3 regions of the Ruegeria sp. YTSC003 genome follow, and region 3 is predicted to be linked to each of the others. Evidence: riboswitches for the same ligand, from Rfam matches in the RefSeq annotation. Region 3 holds a riboswitch; each other region holds the start of a gene.

Region 1 (6,965 bases), on a different contig from region 3:
TCAGAAAGGTCAGGAGGACGCGCGGGACTATCTTACCGAAATGCTGATGCGGACAAAATTCGAACCAGACGCGACCGCCTTGGTCGCTGGTGCCGTACGGCCTGATAATTACGGGTATTTTGAAAGAGAGATCGTCCAACACGTTGTCATGCTAGGCCAGAAGATTGATCCACGAGATGGCTTGAGAGAATTCACTGATTGGGATGCGTTGAAAACAACAGTAACAGCATTCCTGGACGATTAGGTCTGCCGTCACCTCGGAGAGCATCGAACCAATGACAGAGTTCGGCCGGCCTTTCACTGACTCGGATGAGGGCGCTGGGGTTATCCTTATATCGAGTGTCAACGCCAGATCAGGTGTACGATTGCCCAACTGCGTTTAACCTATGCCTCAACTCCGCCACAGTTTTCCCCGCGCCCCTATATCAGTTCCCCGCCATTCCCTACCGGGGAGTCGAGACTGGTTATTCGGCCAGGTCGCAGGGTGCCTGACGGCGAATCTAAGAAAATCTCGGGGAGCGCCGGGGAAGCATGGGGAGCCATTCGGGGACCGTTTTGAGGAGGTGACAACAGGGCATTTATTATTAGTATCAATAACTTAAATATAGTTATAAATTTATGGGGAGACTTGGGGATACCCTATAGCGCAGAATGTGAAAAAACGCAGAAATACACTTTTCTAGAATGCTCTAAGGAATCCCCCTCCCCCGCTCCCCGCACTTTGAAAACAGTGCACAACACCGCTGCGTTCATTGCGAAGAATCCGACGGTGTTTGTTCGCCTTCCCTCCCACGTAGTCATCAAAACCGAGCCAAGAACTCATACATTGGTCCACCGAAGAAAATCGCGGGTCCTTCCATGGCATTGTTACGTGGGTTTATTCGCGCCGTGTTCTATTGGCCGGTGCGAAAAAACTCAAAAGTGGGTTTTTGGGTTGGGGTTGTTGTCTTCGGAACAGATTTGCAAGCTTCATCATACCTAGATAGTAACCGCATAGGTTGAAGCTGGAACCAGAAGACGCCCGAGAGCGGCACCCTAGTAGTCAATTTTATAGTTCATGTCGGAAAGTCTTCGATGCGATATCAACAAAACTAGCTAGGTTTCGAATGCCCAAAGAAGATTTTGCGAGTTTCATTGCCAAGCATCGCTTTAAACCACACGATCTTTTTGCATCCGTCTCAAAGGGTGTTACCACACAGGAGTTTCAATTAGCGAAGTGTTTCTCTCAAGTCGACCTACTGAGATGGGACTTTGGAGACGGTCAGTTCGCCGAGTTAAACCGAGCGCTGACGGTCGCATCATATACTTCAGAAAGCAGCACGGATCATCCAGAGGGTTTCGCCGCATACACTTCAAAGCTGCAAGAGGAATCGTGGAATTACGCATTGCGCTTTTCCCCTTACCATAAAGTTCATACCGCACTGGAGAACTTAGAAAGGGTGCATGCCGCAATGCTGGAAGCAAGCCTTGGTTTGAATGCGGCTACGGCAGGGATGGACACCGTTCTTGAGTTCAAGCGCTCAGATAACTCTGCGTATGCTCGAGAACAATCTAAGGCAACATCCAATCTTTTAACATTCTCTGCGCTTTATGCTTCATACGTAGATGTTTGCAGACGTATCCGAAAATACTCCAAGCTGGAAAACAGTGAATCTTACACCCGGGGAATTGGAAGGGTAATCGGGAAGAACTCCGGCGCGCATAGTTTTGCCATGGGTCTAAGGAACTTTATTCTACATCATCATTTGGTGGAGCCTGGCATAACCATTTCGATGGGGGAAAGTCGCACGGTGCGACTGCTACTCGATTCAAACGCTTTGCTTTTCGCAGGTTTCAAGTGCAAAGCGGACGCTCGAGAATACATCCGTTCGGACAAAAAGCTGGATGTACTGAAAACGACCACCACTGTAGTCAAAGACGTTGCTAGACTTGTAAGGTTCCATCGGAAGATCGCAGAGAAACGACTACCGGAGGAAAAGTTCGCTCACGACACTTACCTTCACGAACGAACCAGGTTTTGACACCTCCAGAACGCGACGTTCGATCCGGGAGCAATTGTCTAACGGCGCTCAACTGTTTTAGCACGCGTTGTAAGCCCCAGCATTATGTCGGTGGCTCTAGACAGCTCCATTCCGGATGAAGAATTACGTATACTACTGACTACTCTGGCAAACCGGCATCAGAATCTTTCAAATGACAAAATGGCAGTTGTTGCCGACGAAATCGTGCAGCTATTGAAGCAGCGTTCAAGGTATCCGAACACCGGCTCATATCTTGACGGGCGGAAGGTCGAGTGACGGCGCATTCAGGCTGCGACGCGCCTGAAAGCAATCAGCGTTGCTGTGATCATTGCACCAAAATCCACTTGAACCAAAAATCGAGCATCATCCTTGATGGCGTTAAGCCAATGAACAATTTCAACCAACAATCCCGCAACATTCGCAAGCCCACGTACCGATAAAATCTCACTAAACAATTGTTATTTATCAAGAAATTTAATTCCTTTACGCAAGTTCGAAATTGGTACTCGCCTCCACTTCTTTTTCAAACACTTAGCTTTCTGCGCTGCTTTCGCAAATTCGGGCGTATACACTTGGGTATCATGTTCCTACTGGCTTCTGGAACAGCATAACCGTCGCCGTTGATGTCCGGGGTTAAATGTCGAAGCGGTTTGAAAGTAATGCCACACGTGCCAAATCTTTTCCCGCGAACAAACGGCGCGACGCACAATGCGACAGTGGTAGAGGGATGTGCTTTGTCTTTGTCGCGCCTTTGCCCGCTTCCTTAATATTGCCCAAAGGTTCGCACAGAACGCGATTGCCCAAGGCGCGCCTGTTGCGATTGCCGGTCCAGCGATTCCGTTTGCACAACCGCACTACCTGATTGCCAAGCCCGGAAGCGCTCAATCATCCGCGGCTGCGGGGCTGTTTTGCTCCTGGCTTCGTGATCGGATCGCATCGGATGCCGCTGACTGACTTCGGCTGGTCGCTTTTCTGACTTAACCGGTTTTCAATCCTCAGTCGTGCTTGACAAGCCCCCTGCCCGTGCCGCATGTCGCATGCGTTGGTGTCCATCCTCGGATGGATGAAAAGGGAATGTGCCAGCGATGTCATCGCCAAGCACAGCCGCCCCCGCGACCGTGACCGGAGAGGGTGCCCAAAGCCACTGGCCCAATAGGCCGGGAAGGCGGGACATCCGACAGGGCAAACGCTCTGACATCCGCAAGCCGGGAGACCTGCCAGCACCCGAAGTTGAAACCGGGCGGGGTGTTCCGGTGTCGGGTCCATGTCGCACACGTGGCCCGCATGAAACCCCGTCCCCCGTACAAAGGATTAGGGGGATGAGAGACGTGACCGAGACCGCACCAGTCGAATTGCTGGTCTGCACGACATGCCGCCGTGGGTTGCCCATCGAAGATGACGCTCAGCGACCCGGCACTTTGCTGCACACAGCGCTTGAACAGGCGGGTTTGCCTGACGGCGTGGACCTGAAGCCGGTGGAATGCCTGTCGAACTGTGATCAGGGATGTTCGATCGTTTTGCGTGGTGGCCCGTCCCGATGGACCTTCGTCTATGAAAACCTCGACGAGGCCGACCATGTCGAGACCATCGTCGAAGGCGTCACCAAATATCTGGCCGCTGAAGACGGTCTGGTGAAATGGCGTGAGCGCCCCGAACATTTCCGCAAAAACTGTGCGGCCCGCATTCCCCCGATTGGAGCCCTGAAATGAGCAATCTTGAAAAACTTCCCGTCACCGTGATCACCGGCTTTCTGGGCTCGGGCAAGACCACGCTGGTCAAGCACCTGATGCAGAACCCGCAGGGCAAGCGTCTGGCTGTGGTCGTCAATGAATTTGGCGATGTTGGCGTCGATGGCGATATCCTGAAATCCTGCGCCATTCCGGATTGCCCGGCGGAAAACATCATGGAACTGGCCAATGGCTGCATCTGCTGCACCGTAGCCGATGACTTCATTCCGACCATCGAGGCACTGATGGCGCTGGAGCCGCGCCCCGATCACATTCTGATTGAAACCTCTGGTCTGGCGCTGCCGAAGCCGCTGCTGAAGGCGTTCGACTGGCCGGATATCCGTTCTAAGATCACCGTTGACGGTGTGATCGCTCTGGCCGATGCCGAGGCCGTCGCCGCCGGGCGCTTCGCTCCGAGTGTCGAAGCCGTGGACGCCCAGCGCCTGGCTGACGACTCGATCGACCACGAAACGCCCCTGTCAGAGGTGTTCGAGGATCAGATCTCGTGCGCCGACATCATCCTGCTGACAAAACCCGATCTGGCGGGCGCCGAAGGTGTGGCGAAAGCCAAAGAAGTCATCGCCGCCGAAGCTCCGCGTCCGCTGCCAGTGGTCGAAGTCGCCGAAGGTGCCGTAGACGTGCGCGTCGTGCTGGGGCTGGAAGCGGCCGCCGAGGATGACATGGATGCCCGTCCGTCGCATCACGATGGCCATCACGACCACGAACACGACGATTTCGAAAGCATCATCGTCGAGTTACCTGAACAGACCGACCCGGCCCAACTGGTCGCCAATATCGAACGTCTGGCCAATGAGCTGAACATCCTGCGCGTCAAAGGCTATGCCGCCGTTCAGGGCAAACCCATGCGTCTGCTGGTGCAGGCCGTTGGTGCCCGCGTACGTCACCAGTATGACCGCCCGTGGGAACCCGGTGAAGAGCGCCGTTCGCGTCTGGTGGTCATCGCCGAACACGACGACATCAAAGAGGCCACGATCCGCGATATCCTCGTGGGCGTGACCGAGGCCGCCGAGTAAGCCATGCACGTCGTCTTCCGCGAAAGCCACGGGCTCGAGGAAACCGAGACCCCGACCGATCTGGGCCAAAGTCCGGCGGATCTGGTGGTGCTGTCCTTTTCGGACAGTGACCTTGGTGCTTTCGCGGCGGGCTGGCATCGCGGTGGCGGGGCCGAAGGGCGAATGCCGACAATGCGGCTGGCCAACCTGACAGCACTGAAACACCCGTTGTCCGTCGACACTTATGTCGAGCAAACGCTCGAGGGCGCCAAGGGCATTCTGATCCGTTTGATCGGCGGCGTGCCTTACTGGTCCTATGGCTTGCAGCAAGTTCTGGCGCTGGCGCAATCCAAGGGGATCGCACTGGCCGTCCTACCTGCCGATGGGCGTGAGGATACGCGGCTGGATGATTACTCCACCCTGCCCGTCTCAACCCTGCGGCGGCTTGCGCATCTGTGTGACACCGGTGGCGAAGTCGCGGCGCAAGCGGCCTTGGCTCAAATGGCGCTTGCGGCGGGGCTTTATGCCGGGCCGGTGATGGGCGCTAAGACCTTGCCAGAGTGCGGCGCGTGGTGCCCGGATCGTGGCGTAGTCCCGGTCGAAACAGCATTCTCGAGCGGCGCGAAGCGTATTCTGGTGACTTTCTATCGTGCTTATCTGACATCTGCAGACACCGCCCCGGTCGCAGCCCTGATCCGCCGATTGCGGGAACGCGGCATCGAAGCTGTAGGCATGTTCGCTCCCTCGCTGAAAGCACCTGCAGCCGCCGATTGGCTGCGCGAGAACATCGCCTCCCTTGAACCGTCGGCCATCATCAACGCCACCGCGTTTTCGGGCAAAGGCGCATCCGGCACCTCTCCACTGGACGCCGCCAATGTGCCGGTGTTTCAGGTTGCTCTCGCTACGTCCCGCCGCAAAGCCTGGGCCGAGGCGGAACGCGGTCTTTCGCCCGCTGATTTGGCTATGCACGTTGTCCTGCCTGAAGTGGACGGGCGAATTTCTGCAGGCATTGCTTCGTTCAAGGAACCGGGCAAGCGTGACCCGCATCTGGAGTATTCACGTTTTGCCCACCGGGCTGAACCGGAACGGATCGAGGCCATCATCGACCGTGTCGTCGGCTGGCTGAACCTGAACGACAAGCCCAAAGGGGATCAGGTGCCCGCCTTGGTGCTGTCCACCTATCCCGGCAAGGATTGGCAGATGGCCCATGCGGTAGGCCTTGATGCTTTGGCCTCGGCCGAGGCGATGCTGTCTGACCTGCTGGGCGAAGGGTATGACACCGCTCCTGCCCAGCCGATTTCTGATACGTTGTTGGACGCGCGGATTACGTGGTCGCTTGGCGAATATCTGACTGCGCTAGCAGAATTGCCGGAACAACTGCGCGCAGACCTCGAAATCGTCTGGGGCAAGCCCGAGGATGATCCGGCCTTTGCAGATGGCGCGTTCCACTTCACCGCCCTGCGCCGCGGCAAGGCGCTGGTCGCGTTGCAACCTGAACGCGGCACGCCCGAGTTGCGTGATGACGATTATCATGACCTGTCGCGTACCCCGCGCCACAGCTACGTGGCCTTCTACCTTTGGCTGCGCAAAGGTCTTAGTGCGGATGCGCTGATCCATATCGGCGCGCACGGCACGCTGGAATGGCTGCCCGGCAAGTCGGTCGCGCTGTCCAACGAATGCTGGCCCGAAGCGCTGATCGGCGACCTGCCTGTCATTTACCCCTTCATCGTCAACGACCCTGGCGAGGCCGCGCAGGCCAAGCGCCGGATCGGGGCGGTCACGCTGGGTCATATCCCACCGCCGATGAGAGAAAGCGGTACCCCGGATCGGATGGTTCGGCTGGAATCGCTGCTGGACGAATTCTCGAACGCTGATGGCTTGGACCCCAAACGTCGCGACCGCCTGCAAGAAGATATCCGGGACGAAGCGCAAGCCATCGGGCTGGAGAGCGACCTTGGCCTCGATCAGGCCACCTGCATCGCCGAGGCGATCACTCGCATCGACCGTTTCGTCTGTGACATCAAAGAAAGCCAGTTCGGCGACGGGTTGCATATCTTTGGACGTGTGCCCGAAGCCACCGCCAATTTTGACACGGCTCCTTCTGCCCATGCCGAACGCCGGGCATTGATCGACGCGCTGGCTGGCAAACGGATCGAGGCAGGCCCGTCCGGGTCCCCCTACCGCGGACGGTCAGACGTGCTGCC
Region 2 (6,965 bases), on a different contig from region 3:
TTGCCCACCAGCAAGTGCACGTTATACATCAGCGAATTCACCCAGGACCCACGGGTGTGCTGGTTGAAGCCCATGGTCCACAAGCTCATCACTTTACGGTTGGGGTCAGCGTATTGCTGGGCCAGTTTTTCCAGCTTGTCTGCGGGGACACCCGACAGTTCAGAGGTGTATTCCAGCGTGTAGGGCGCGACGGCTTCGGCGTATTCTTCGAAGCTGATCGGTTCCATTTTGCCCGAGTTCGGATTTTCGGCTTCTTGCTGCAGCGCGTTGCTGTCGCGCAAGCCATAGCCGATATCGGTGGCGGTTTTGGTGATGTTAACGTGTTTCTTCACGAAGTCTTCGTTTACCGCGCCATTTTGAATGATGTAGTTGGCGATGTAGTTCAGGATCGCCAAATCGGTTTGCGGTTCAAAAACAATGCCGTTGTCCGCCAGTTCGAACGAGCGGTGTTCGAAAGTGGACAGCACATGCACCTCACATCCCGGCTTGGTCAGGCGCGTGTCTGTCAGGCGCGACCACAGGATCGGGTGCATCTCAGCCATGTTCGAGCCCCACAGCACGAAGGTGTCCGCGTGCTCAAAGTCGTCATAACACCCCATCGGCTCATCAATGCCGAAGGTTCGCATAAAACCTACGACGGCCGAGGCCATGCAGTGCCGGGCGTTGGGGTCGATGTTGTTGGACCGGAACCCGGCTTTCATAAGTTTGGAAGCCGCATAGCCTTCCCAAACCGTCCATTGACCGGATCCGAACATGCCAACGCTGGTTGGGCCTTTCTTGGCCAGCGCTTCTTTCCATTTTGCGGCCATAACATCGAAGGCTTCGTCCCAGCTGACTGGTTCGAACTCGCCGTTTTTGTCGTATTCGCCGTTGGTCTTGCGCAGTAAAGGCGTGGTCAGTCGATCCTTGCCGTACATGATCTTGGACAGGAAATAGCCCTTGATACAGTTCAGCCCGCGGTTCACAGGCGCGTCAGGATCGCCTTGCGTCGCAACGACGCGACCCTCTTTGGTGCCAACCAGAACAGAGCAGCCTGTACCACAGAACCGGCAAGCCGCCTTGTCCCACCGGATGTCCGGCGCTCCGGCCTGGGCATTGGCTTGACCGGCCGCCAGCGGAATACCAGCGGCTGACGCCGTTGCTGCGGCCGCAGAGGCCTTGAGAAAAGTCCGACGGGATTCAGAATGTGTCATTGCGTGGGCCTCCGGCTGGGGGTTGGGCTTGGGGCATCGGGCTGCGGACGGGCGTCCGCGGGATCCTCGAAATGGTGATAAGTCAGTGTCAGTGAGATGACGCCCGGGATCTGGTGCAGATCCATGATGATCTCGGACGCAAGGCGTGATGGCGTGTCTTCGACAACGACAACAAATCGCCCATCGTCTGTTTCGGCGTGAATTTCGACACCCGGTGTGTCCCTCATCACCCGCGCTGCTGCGCTTGTGTGATCAGGTGCGACATGGGCAAGACAACCGCAGATGTTCATTGAGTAGTTTCCATTTGTGGTTGAGATTGGCGTTCAAGCGCAATGGCATCGGCGGGACATAAACTTGGGCAAATCCCGCAGCCGTTGCATGTATCAAGGTCAAGCACGGGCTCTGCGCGGCCACCGGTCATCAGTTTGAAGCGGATCGCGCCTTGTTCGCAATTGTCCTGACAGATGCGACAACTGACGCCGTTCATGGATAGGCACGTGGCCGCTGTAAGCGCGGCGCGCCATGGCCAATCTGGCAAACGGTCAAACATTAACGTTTCGGTTGGACAAATCCGGGCGCAGTCACCGCAGAAGGTGCAGGGATTATCAGTTGGCTGGAACCGGGGGTATCCATCTGCCCCGATGATGATCGCATCCTCGGGGCAAGTATCTGCGCAATCACCACATTTGCTGCATGTTTCAACAAAGCACAGCTCAACCGAGCCCGGAGGTCTGGCGATATTGCCGTCCTCTGGTCTAATTTTGGCGCTTAGAAACGCGCGTCGGCTGGTCAATTGTTGCATTGCATGCGACCTGGCTACACTCGATTCCTGTAATCGAGTGTATCGCATACCGTGATCTGTGGGGTTCTTTTTTGATTTAGGTCATTTTGCCCGATTATTATTAGTCATTTGGGAAACTTTAACTTTTGCACCTATGCGACCTTTGGCGATCAGCGCCGAGGTCGAGCGGTTCGGATCAACAGAAGAAAGACAAAAACCGATCCCAGCGATGTCGTGACAATACCAACAGGCAGCTCTTGCGGGGCAAGCAACAGACGGCTCAGTATATCCGATCCTGTAAGCAACGCTGCCCCAACAATGGCGGCGGTAGGCACAAGCTGGCTGTGCAATGGCCCTGCGATACCGCGCGCGATGTGGGGAACCATCAAGCCGACAAAACCGATCACACCCGCAACGGACACAAACACAGCAGTCGCAAGAGCGGCCACGAAGAACATCCGGAACCGCAAGCCTTGAACGGGCACACCTAGGGTGGCGGCCGTCAAATCACCAGTCAGCAGCGCATCAAGCCAGCGGCTGCGGTACATCGCATAGGCGAGGATCAATGCTAAACCTGCGCAGACCAGAGGGAATGTCTCCCACCGGGCAAGACCCAAACCCCCAAGCATCCAAAAGATAACAGAATGCGCCGCACGGCTGTCGCCCGCGAAAATCAGATAATTGGTAATAGCTGAAAACAAAAACGAAACCGCAAGCCCCGCGAGGATCAGTTTTTCGGGCGCGCTTGTGCGCAGCCCATGAACCAAAGCCAGCACAATACCTGATGCGACAAGCCCTCCGAAAAACGCGGCCAGTGGCAGGGTCCAAAAGCCCAGCACATCTCCGGTTACTGTAATGACAAAGACAGCTCCCGCCGCAGCGCCAGAGGACAGGCCGAACAGAAACGGGTCCGCCAGATCGTTGCGTGTGGTGGTTTGCAGGACAACGCCGACGATGCCCAGCCCGGCACCGATCACGGCGGCAAACAGCGCGCGTGGTAAGCGCAGGTCAAACACGATGCGGTGGAGCGGGGACATTTCCCCTTCCACTATTCCCGTGCCCAACAAGACACCGGCCAGTGCGTCAGAGGCCGGAATGGATGTGGTTCCGTAGATAGTCGAGGTCAGCAAAAGGGCGGCCAGTACAGCCGCCCCCAGTAAGAGTGTCAGGCCAAGTCGGCCCATATCAGTTCAGACCCGGATGCATAGCCTTGGCCATTTTCGAGATTGCCTCGATATTGGCAGGTCCGGGTGTCAGTTCTTCGTAGCGCAGACCAATCCAGCGTTCGTTCTTGACTGCGTCCGTTTGAGACATCACAGGATGGTCCTGTAGGAACTTGAAGGTATCCGCGGCGCCATTTCCAGTTTGATAATCAAGTAAAACCAGGAATTCCGGGTTTGACGCGGCGACAGCCTCCCACGATGAACGTCCCCAGCTGGTGTCCATGTCATGGGTGACATTCTCGCCGCCAGCGGCAGCAATCATCGCGTCGGGAATGGCAAACTTACCAGCCGTAAACGGGGCATCGGCGGGGCCGTCCAGCAGGAAAACGCGGGGTTTGGGCAGGTCGGCTGTCTGCGTCTCAATCGCGGACAGTTCTTCTTTCCAACCGGAAACCAGCTCTTCTGCCTTGTCTTCAACGTGCATGACTTTGCCCAAGCGAAGGACGTCCGTGAACAGCAGGTCCATGCTGGCTTCGGGGCGATCCTTATCCAGATGTACGCAGCTTTCCGTCAGGATCATCGTTTTGATGCCAAACGGCGCAAGCGTGTCCGGGGTCACGTCACCGCCCGGCTTCATGCCATAGTACCAGCCCGCAAAGAAAAGGTCGGGTTCGACAGCGACCAGATTTTCAACTGTCGGGTACTTAGGCGCAAGTTCCGGGATGTCGCCGCGCAGGGTGTCAAACTCGGGGCTGGTTTTGTACCAGCCAGTGATGCCTGTCAGGCCAACGACCTTGTCCTGCAAACCCAGCGCAAAAGCCATGTCGGTCATGTTCATGTCGTGCACGACCAGCCGCTCGGGCTGAGTTTCAAACACCAGCGGCTCGCCGCAATTGTCGACGGTGATCTCGCGCGCTGTTGCGGCAGTTGCAATGCCGCTGATCAGTGCAGCGCACCAGAGAGTTTTGTTCATGTTATTTTTCCTAGTTTGAGGTAGTGGTTCTTCTGATATCCAGTGCCGGGATCATGCGGCCTTCATGCTGAAAGCTAAGAAAATCGACACCAAACGTTTCACGGACCCTTTCGGGTGTCAGCACTTCGTGCACTGGGCCGAAACCGGTCAGGCGCGTGGATTTCATCAAGGCGACATGGGTCGCGAATTCCGGGATCATGACCAGATCATGGACGATCATGACGACCGTAATGCCCAGCTCGGCCACCAGCGACAGCATGCGTCCCTTGGCGTCCGGGTCCAGATGGTTCGTCGGCTCATCCAGGAACAAAAGCGAAGGGTTTTGCGCCAGCGCCCTTGCGATATGAGCGCGCTGGCGTTCCCCGCCGGATAACACGGCCATCCGCTTGTCCGCGAGGGCGACGAGTCCGGTCAGCTTCAGGATGCGGTCCAATTCCAAGGCGTGCTCAGCCGCAGATCGATCGGCGCGGATCGGGATTTGCCCAAGGGCCACGTAGTCGCGCAGAAACAAACGCCCGTCCGGCGATTCCTGCTGACTGACCACGGCGATCATTCGGGCGCGGTCCATCGCCGAAAGCTGCCGAAGGCTGCGCCCCTTTACCAAAACGTCCCCCAGCACAATCTCTTCACCGCCGCACAAAAGATTCAGCAGCGTTGTCTTGCCCGCACCGTTTGGGCCGGCAATTGCCAGAGTGGCCCCTTCATTCAGTTCGAAATTGATGTTTTGCAGCAGTACGTCGCCGTTCAGGGCATAATACTCCAGCCCGCGCGCCTCAAGGAAAGCTCCGCAGGTCATGCGCTTGTCTCCACTTTTAGCCGCGGCAGGCGCGCCAGAGTCTTTTCAAGAAGGGCAGGCGGGCGCTGCGTTGCATTGGTCCACCCATCCGCGATGCGATGGTATTGATGTGCAAATTCGGCCAAAGCATCCACGTCCTCAGTCGATTGGATGTCACCGAAAAGGTACTGCGCTTTGTCTATTGCCTGAAACCCGACGGTTGTGGGTCGACCGCAACCGGCCATGCAGGAAACGCTGCGGATGCCAAAACTGGATGGAAGCTTGCCTGCAAGCGCAGCGCGCAATGAACCCGCCCGGTCAGAACCCTCGCAGGTCTCGCAAATCAGAAGGAAGTGATCAGTACTGATCGACATGGCCCACTCCGCTTGTTGCCAAGCGCGGACAGAAGGTGCCAATCATGTCATTACGTCTTAGACGTGTCATAAAGCCTCCTTCCAGGACGCCCCGCCCCGGGTTGGTTGAACATCGGATGGTAGGTCTCCTGACTTGCGGGTCGTGGCTTGGCCATCCTTCCCGACCCATTTGGGGTCAGTGGGTATTTGGCGTCGCTCACCGCTTACAGTTGCGGGGGCAGTCACGGACTTGGCGCTTGTTGGCAACCTCACCGTATTCCCTTTTCATCCCGTGGCGAACCATAGGGAACCATCGCGGTGATGCTTGCCCGAGTTCCGAATTTGGGTCAAGCGATAATCCGCGCCGCCCCACGCACAGAGGTCATTTGTCATTTGCCAATGATCTGACTACGCTGCGTTGCAGAAATGTAGCAACAAAGGTGGATATGTTCTGGTTCCGGGGGGCCGCACATCCAATGTTTGAAACAACGAACACGCATTCAAAAACAAAGCCGGACGAGATGAAAATTCAAGAAAACAGAACCTATTCTCAACTGAAGGTAGGCGACAAGGCGCAGGTCACCCGATTGTGCACCGTGGACGACTTGTACGCGTTTGCCTCCGCTTCGGGCGACCACAACCCGCTGAACCTAGCAGCCTATGACGGTGATGGAGATGGGCGCCCCGAGGCTGTCGCGCCCGCTTTGTGGCCTGCTGGTCTGGTGGCCGCAGTCATTGGGAACATCTTGCCGGGGGCCGGTACGCAAACACGTCGGGCGGATCTGAGTTTTCATGCTTCGGTTTTGGCGGGCGAAGAACTGACTGCCTTTGTGGCTGTTACAGAAAAGCGTGAAGACGGCGACCTGACCTGTTCCGCCGAAGTGCGCCGGGTCGGGGATAACGCATTGATCCTAAGCGGCACCGTACAGGTCACGCCACCGTCGCGGCATTTGACCTTCGACTCGGTCGAGGTACCGGGACTGATCGTTCAGCGTCACCGGCACTTCGACGCTTTGTTGGAAAAGGCACGTCCTCTGGACCCGATGGCCACAGCGATCGTCGCCCCGGAAGAGCCGAATTCGCTAGGCGGGGCATTGCTCGCGTTGGAAAACGGCATCATTACTCCGATTTTGGTGGGCGACCCGGACAAAATCACCGCCGCTGCCGCCCAGCTTGGGGCCGATTTGTCCGGAGTTGAAATCATTGAAGCGCGAGACCACGAAGTGGCCGCCCAACGCGCGGTCGGACTGGTCGTTGAAGGTAAGGCCCGGATGCTGATGAAAGGTCACTTGCACACAGATGTCCTTCTACGCGCCGTTCTTCGCCGCGAAAACGGCCTGAGGACCGGGCGACGCTTGTCGCATGTGTTCGTCATGGACGTGCCGGGCATGTCCCGGCCCATCATGGTTACTGATGCGGCGGTGAATATTGCACCGGATCTCGAAACCAAGGCCGATATTGTTCAGAACGCCATCCATCTTGCGCATTCTATTGGCATCGAGATGCCCAAGGTTGGCGTCTTGTCGGCGGTTGAGACCATCAACCCGCATTTACCGTCGTCTGTCGATGCGGCGCTGTTGTCGAAAATGGCCGAGCGTGGACAAATCACCGGCGGGCTGGTCGATGGCCCTCTGGCAATGGACAATGCGGTTGATCTGAACGCCGCGCGGACAAAAGGCATCACCTCACCGGTCGCGGGGGTCGCAGACATTCTGGTTGTTCCGAAT
Region 3 (6,965 bases):
GCAGCTTCAGAGTCACGCAGGAACTGCGCGGAAATCTGAGTTGCTTCCTGACCGGCTTCCAGGATGATCTTCTGGTCTTCTTCGCTCAGACCCTGGAAAACAGATTCCGAAACGATCAGCGGTTCGATCGAGAAGATGTAACGCAGGTTGGTCACGTGGTTCTGGACCTCGTAGAACTTCATTGCGTTGATCGTCAGGTAAGGGTTGTCCTGACCGTCGACAACTTTGGTTTGCAGACCGGTGAAGGTCTCGGACCATGCCATCGGAGTCGGGCTGATACCCCAGGACTTGTAGGTTTCAATCATGATTTCGTTCTTGGGAACGCGGATGATCAGGTCCTGCAGGTCAGCAACCGAGCTGACAGGCTTTTTCGAGTTGGTCAGACGGCGGAAACCTGTGTAGGTCCAGCCGATGATGCGCACACCTGCGTCACGAATGGTGTTTTCCACCAGTTCCTGACCGATCGGGCCTTGGGTCAGCTTTTCAGCATCTTCCAGGGACAGGATCACATAAGGCAGAGTGAATACACCAACCGAAGGCGAGAACGGCGTGATGTTGTTGATCGCCAGCAGCGACATGTCCAGCGTGCCGATTGCGGCCTCGTTGACGGTGTCCTGCTCGGAACCCAGCTGACCGTTCAGGAACAGTGTAGCTGTGTGTGCGCCACCCGATTTTTCTTCGAGTGCCTTAACGAAAGCCAAGCCAAGGGCTTCTTGTGCGCTGCCTGCACTATCGCCAACAGCAATCTTGAAGTTTTTCGCGTCGGCTGCGCCCGCAACCATCAGGGCTGCGACCGAAACGGCAGCAGTCATGGTGCCAAGCTTTTTGATGAATGACATAGATGTCCTCCCAGTTTTATCATGTTTCGAGGTGCGCGCTGACCTGGGGAGAGATGGCCAGTCCGATTCTACCTCGGCTTTTTCAGAGTAGCTCGTGAAATGTGTTTCTATGTTGCCATTCTTTGCGCGATAGGTTTCATATATATCGAACCTTACGAATTGGGTAGAAAATGGTTGCCTCACGCATCGGCGACAGCGACATCCGATTGCTGCGCGTTTTCAAGACGGTTGTGGAAAGTGGTGGTCTGTCTGCGGCCGAAGTTGAGCTGAATATCGGCAAATCGACGATTTCCAAGCATATTACTGATCTGGAACTGCGATTGGGCCTGAAGCTGTGTACGCGCGGCCCAGCGGGTTTCGCCCTGACCGAAGACGGCGCAAAAGTGCTGCAGGCAGCAGATCACCTGCTTGTGTCCGTGTCGCAATTTCGAAACGAGGTCAGCGAGATCAAGGAACAGTTGGGGGGAACGATCCGCATTTCGCTGTTTGATCAATGTGCATCAAACCCGGATTCCCGGCTTGCCCGTGCCATTCATCGGTTCAACGAAGCCGCCCCCTCGGTTCAGATCGAATTGTCCCTTGAGCCGCCAAACGTGATCGAAACCATGGTTATCAGCGGTCAGCTCGACATCGGGATTATTGCGCTGCATCGCCCGTCGACAAGTCTGAACTATGCGCCGTTATATGGCGAGAACATGTTCCTGTATTGCGGCCGGGAACACCCCCTGTTCGAAATACCGGACCGGGAACTTAGGACCAGTGACCTACTCAGGTACAATTATGTTGGGCTCAGCGTGAACTCTCCGAACCTCATTGTCGGTCAGCAACTGGGCTTTCAACGTTCAGCAAAAGTTCAAAGCGAGCAGGCGCTGGCCATACTTATCTTGTCGGGGCGGTACATAGGTTATTTGCCTGATCATCTTGCGCAGGATTTTGTGGACCAGGAAAAGATGCGGATGGTGTTGCCGGACGAAACGCAATATCGAACCCGGTTTGCTGCAGTGACCAGAAAGCAACCTGAACCGACGCGGGTGACCAAACTGTTTCTGGAAGTATTGCAGAGCGAACATTCGAAACCCTGACAACTTCTCGGTCGACACAATGCATGCCGGTTGTGGTCGAAGCGAAGCTTTTCACTTCCTATCAGCACTGAAACGCAAGGTTGGGGTCGCGTTTTTGGTACCGCCAAAAACTTGTGACTTTCCGCCACATCACTAGCGTTCGCCTTCCTCTCACTTACATGTGCGGCATCAAAATGAGGCGGACACATGATAGACGACGACCCCCAACCCGCAGGGTATTATAACACGCATGACATATGGACCTTGGACCCCACGCCTGCGGACCAGTTGGTCTATGACGCCTTTGCCTCGGGCGTTGTCGATCTTTTGCAGGTGTTGGATGACAACAAGACGATGATGTCACGGGACGTTTACGCAAGATTTTTCGCCTCGCTATTGGATCTTTCCCGTACTTTGGGAGAATACGAAGACGGCTGGAAGCCGGACTAAGCGACGTTTTCCCAAAACCCAGTGTTCCAAAGCACCGTATGAGGCGGCGGCTCAAGCACCGCCTCGTGCCTGAAGACCAATTAGCTTGCGGTTGCGTTCCCAAGTGTATTCAGCAGAGTGTTCAGATTGTGCTGGAACATCGCAAGGTAGCTGGTGGCAGGGCTACCCCGTTCCGACAAGGCGTCCGAGAACAGCCGTCCACCAATCACGATGCCAGTTTCATCCGAGATCTGCTGAATCAAAGTGGGGCTTGTGATGTTTTCAACAAACAACGCGGCAGCACCATCCGCCTTCAGTTGATCAATCAGAACAGCAAGATCCTTGGCCGATGGCTCTGCCTCGGTGTCGATGCCAACCGGCGCAAGGAAAGTCAGGCCGTAGGCGTCTGCCAGATAGCCAAATGCGTCATGCGCGGTCACAACCGTGCGGCGATTGGCGGGCAGGCCTGCCAGCATGGTTTTTGTTTCTGCATCCAGCGCTTCAAGCTGCGTGATATAGGCCGCGGCATTGGCTGCGAATTCTTCGGCGTGCTCGGGCATCGCCTCTGTCATCACGTTGGCGACATTGGTCACGTAAATCATGCCGTTCGACAGCGAGTTCCAAGCGTGGGGGTCGATTTTGCCCTCGACTGTGACAGGCGTGATGCCGTCGGTGGCAACGTGCACGGTTGCGTCAGTGCCCGATTCAGCGATCAGGGTATCGGACCATGTTTCAAAGCCCAGACCGTTGACAAAGATGATATCCGCCTGGGCAACGGCCTTCGCATCTGCAACCGAAGGCTGATACACATGCGCATCCGCATCCGGGCCCACGATTGTCGTAACTGTGGCCAGATCGCCCACGACCTCTTCGACCATGTCGCCGAGGATCGAAAAGCTGGCGACGATCTTGACGTTGTCTTCTGCCGCAACGGTCGGCAATGCAGCCAAAGCAAACGACACAGAGGCGATGCCGGCATAGAGTGACTTCACAAGAGTCATTGTGCTCTCTCTTCTTGTTGAATTTGGGCAATGGGGATGTCTTTGGAAACAGACGGTTTGCGCATCCGTCTGCCAAAACCAAGGGGACCGAAAATGGCCGAGAACAGAAAGAACCCACCGGCAACCAAAACGATCGCCGGGCCGGACGGCGTGTCCGGGAACAAGTAGGACAGTGTCAGACCGATCCAGCAACTGGACAAGGCAAACAGAAAACCCAGGACCAGTTGCCCGGTGATCGTACTGGCCCAATAGCGCGCTGCGGTCGCAGGCAGGATCATCAGGCCAACGGCCATCAACGTTCCCAGTGTTTTAAACGCGGCCAGCAGGTTCAGAACCAACAACAGCATAAAACCCTGATCGACCAGCCACGGCCGGCGCGTCTGAGTTTCGAAGAAAACAGGATCACAGGTGCTGACAATCAGCGGACGAAGCAGAACGGCAAATGCCAACAAAGTTACTGTCGCCACCCCTCCGACAAGGACCATCGACGCGTCGTCGATCCCTAGGATTGATCCGAACAGGAAGCTTTTTAGTGGAACTGCGGACCCCGCTGCAGACAGGATAAAGATACCCACCGCCAATGCGATAAGATACAGCGAGGCAAGACTAGCATCGCTGCGCAGGATCGTCCGGCGTGCCAGAAAGGCGGTCAAAATGGCGACGCCAACACCCGCGATAAGCCCTCCGACCAACAGCGACATGACCGACAGGCCCGCCGTGACAAAGCCGATGACGATGCCTGGGGTAATCGCGTGGGCCATGGCCTCGCCAGCCAGCGACAGACGACGCAGAACAAGAAACGCCCCTACCGGTGCGACCGAGGCCGACAAGACCGTGGTTGCCACAAAAGCGCGACGCATGAAGGCAAAGCTCCACATTTCGACGATCAGGTCATACATTGGCGTGCTCCGCTGTTGGATGGGTGCCACGGAACATCCAGGACGCCTGACTTTCCGAGAGGTATCCTTGCGCAACCAGCCGGTCTGGTGTCAGAACGTCATTTACCGGTCCATGGGTCGCCTCTTGCCCGCCCAACAGCAGCGCATGGCTGCAATAGTCCAGTACCGAGGAAAGATCGTGCACCACCAAAACCACCGCGCGCCCCTCATCGCGCCATCGGCGTATAATCGACAGCAGATGCGCCTCAGTACTTTGGTCGACGGCGGCAAACGGTTCATCCAGCAGGATCAGCGGCGCGTCCTGCATGATAACTCGCGCGAACAGCGCGCGCTGCAGTTGCCCGCCCGATAGCATATGCAGAGGCCGGTCAGCGATATCCAGTACCCCGGCCTCATCCAGCGCGGCGGCCATCCGGTCACGCGCCGCGGCGTCCAGCCCGGTACGATAACCAAAGCCGCGCCAGGCCCCCATCGCGGCAAGATCCCTCACACGGATGGGAAATCGGCGGTCGAATTCGGTCATCTGCGCCAGGTACCCGATGTCACCAGGACGGCCCTGCGGCCAAGTCAAATTGCCCGAAAGAGGATCCATCAAGCCCAGCAGCATCTTTACAAAAGTGCTCTTGCCCGACCCGTTCGCACCAAGAACGGCAAGGGTCGTTCCAGCCGCGATATCCATGGAGAGGCGGTGAAACAATGTAAGGTCGCGGTAGCCCAACGTCAGATCGCGGATTTGTAAAACGGCCGTCATCAAATCACCGCGTAAATCGCGAGCCACAAGAGCGCCGACAGCGCCAGAGCCCCCGCCACCAGCACCGGAACGCTGAATTCTGTCAGACACTTACCCCTTTGGGTGTCAGCTTTTTGCAATGACAACGGCAACGCCTCCTGTGTTTGGACAGGGGCAAAGCGAGCGCAAGGTCGTGCACGGTACGGACCGCTTGAAACATTGTCATCTCCCTCTGGGACACCCCGCCCAGGTTCATAAATTTCGGATGGCAGGTCTCCTGACTTGCGGGTCAAAGCTATCCCGATCCTTCCCAGGCTATTGCCCAGTGGACGATCTCGGGTCGCTCGCCGCCTACAGTTGCGGGGGCAGTCACGGAATTGGTCTTTTCACAGAACCGCACCGTATTCCCTTTTATCCCTGACCGCAGAATACAGTCGGGAACCATCACGTGGACCAAATACGAATTGATTTGATTCGACAAGAGCGCGAACCAATCGGTGATGGCAATTTGTACCAGGCTCCAATCAGCCAAAAAAATTCTACGATAAGGGTGCTAGCAATGGCAGTGACTTCGCGGGGCTCACTCAGAAGTTTTCAGCCTGGGTCTTGCAACGACCGGAACGCATAAACCTGCCAATACTTTGTTCGATTGGCTGCGGCGGCTCAAAGTTCCTCGACACACTCTTGACGACAGATACGCTTCGAAAGCTCACAGGCCCGAGCACAAAATACAAGAGTGGGTTTTGATTAAATGCTGTAACGGAAAGAAATTGATGGCCTTCGCAGCATTGCAGTTTTACCAGTGGTTCTTTTTCATTCCGGCATAAGCCTGTTCAGTGGAGGTTTTTTAGGCGTAGACGTTTTCTTCGTTATCAGCGGATATCTAATAACCTCTATTATCCTTGATGATCTTGGAAAAAATAGCTTCTTTCTTTTGAAGTTCTACGAGCGTCGGGCCCGACGGATCTTGCCTGCCCTGAGTGTCGTCGTACTGGTGTGTATTCCTATCGCTTGGTTTACCATGCTGCCCGATCCACTGGAAAACTTCGGCCAGAGTGTCGTGGCCACGATGTTCTCTCTGAATAATGTTCTTCTCACGCTAACAAGTGGATACTGGGACCTCGCGTCCGAGTTCAAACCTCTGGTTCACACATGGAGCCTGGCAGTTGAAGAACAGTTTTACATAGTTTTTCCGCTTTTGCTTATGGCCCTGTACCCGGTACTTAAACACAGAACGGATCTGCTGGTTTGGGCTATCATCGGGTCCAGTTTCCTGGCGAGCGTACTGTTGGTTCAAACCCACCCGGAGAGCACATTTTATCTTCTGCATACACGCGCCTGGGAACTCGGATTCGGTGCATTGGGGGCATGTTGGGAAAATAAGCGCAAGGTTAGAGCGAGCAACAGTCTTTCGCTACTTGGCCTTATAGCGGTGATTGCAGCATGGTGATCTTTGACGGGACCATGCAACACCCGTCATACCTGACAGCCGTTCCGGTCGTCGGGTCTTTGCTCGTTCTCCTCTATGCAAAGGAAGGCACTTTTGTCGCCAAACTGCTGAGCATCAGAATTCTGGTTGGCATTGGCCTGATCAGCTACAGCCTGTATCTCTGGCACCAACCAATTTTCGCATTTGCGCGCATTGCGAGCTTTGAGGAACCCAGCCCGTATTTTCTTGCCAGCTTGATACCATTTGCATTCCTTTTGTCCTATCTGACCTGGCGTTTTGTCGAACAACCGTTTCGCAACAAAAACGCGATCTCTCTTTCACGCCTTGTTGTTTCGTGCACCGCAGTGACCGCAACGCTGTGTGCTGTTGGGCTTTCGCTGTATCTCGGCCAAGGCTTCCCTACACGCGTTTTCGACACGGATCGAGAGGTCGCAGCGGGGATGCACATTTGGTATAATCACCGCATCAGCCAATACGACGCAGATAAGTTTGATACGAACAGCGGCATCAACGTTTTGATTGTCGGAAACAGTCAGGCCCGTGATTTTGCGAATAT

What was found. Region 3 has a riboswitch for cobalamin ahead of AC2FFH_RS22885 (metal ABC transporter ATP-binding protein). Riboswitches for the same ligand answer to the same signal wherever they lie in the genome.
Region 1: another riboswitch for cobalamin. It lies ahead of AC2FFH_RS16135 (DUF1636 family protein); the one in region 3 lies ahead of AC2FFH_RS22885 (metal ABC transporter ATP-binding protein).
Region 2: another riboswitch for cobalamin. It lies ahead of AC2FFH_RS09980 (DUF1636 family protein); the one in region 3 lies ahead of AC2FFH_RS22885 (metal ABC transporter ATP-binding protein).

The regions. Positions count from the first base shown of each region.
Region 1 is NZ_JBXWMK010000008.1:195,251-202,215, reverse strand. Features, by position in the region: gene AC2FFH_RS16150 (flavodoxin domain-containing protein) at 1-244, shown strand, start outside; gene AC2FFH_RS16145 (hypothetical protein) at 1,107-2,021, shown strand; gene AC2FFH_RS16140 (hypothetical protein) at 2,306-2,476, opposite strand; cobalamin riboswitch at 3,048-3,257, shown strand; gene AC2FFH_RS16135 (DUF1636 family protein) at 3,341-3,730, shown strand; gene cobW (cobalamin biosynthesis protein CobW) at 3,727-4,782, shown strand; gene cobN (cobaltochelatase subunit CobN) at 4,786-6,965, shown strand, end outside.
Region 2 is NZ_JBXWMK010000004.1:150,461-157,425, forward strand. Features, by position in the region: gene napA (nitrate reductase catalytic subunit NapA) at 1-1,193, opposite strand, end outside; gene AC2FFH_RS09955 (chaperone NapD) at 1,190-1,483, opposite strand; gene AC2FFH_RS09960 (ferredoxin-type protein NapF) at 1,480-2,043, opposite strand; gene AC2FFH_RS09965 (FecCD family ABC transporter permease) at 2,145-3,158, opposite strand; gene AC2FFH_RS09970 (ABC transporter substrate-binding protein) at 3,160-4,110, opposite strand; gene AC2FFH_RS09975 (ABC transporter ATP-binding protein) at 4,121-4,906, opposite strand; gene AC2FFH_RS09980 (DUF1636 family protein) at 4,903-5,259, opposite strand; cobalamin riboswitch at 5,361-5,566, opposite strand; gene AC2FFH_RS09985 (bifunctional enoyl-CoA hydratase/phosphate acetyltransferase) at 5,760-6,965, shown strand, end outside.
Region 3 is NZ_JBXWMK010000028.1:7,489-14,453, forward strand. Features, by position in the region: gene AC2FFH_RS22860 (TRAP transporter substrate-binding protein) at 1-839, opposite strand, end outside; gene AC2FFH_RS22865 (LysR family transcriptional regulator) at 1,010-1,921, shown strand; gene AC2FFH_RS22870 (hypothetical protein) at 2,108-2,350, shown strand; gene AC2FFH_RS22875 (metal ABC transporter solute-binding protein, Zn/Mn family) at 2,431-3,330, opposite strand; gene AC2FFH_RS22880 (metal ABC transporter permease) at 3,327-4,229, opposite strand; gene AC2FFH_RS22885 (metal ABC transporter ATP-binding protein) at 4,222-5,070, opposite strand; cobalamin riboswitch at 5,210-5,420, opposite strand; gene AC2FFH_RS22890 (acyltransferase family protein) at 5,729-6,409, shown strand; gene AC2FFH_RS22895 (hypothetical protein) at 6,664-6,965, shown strand, end outside.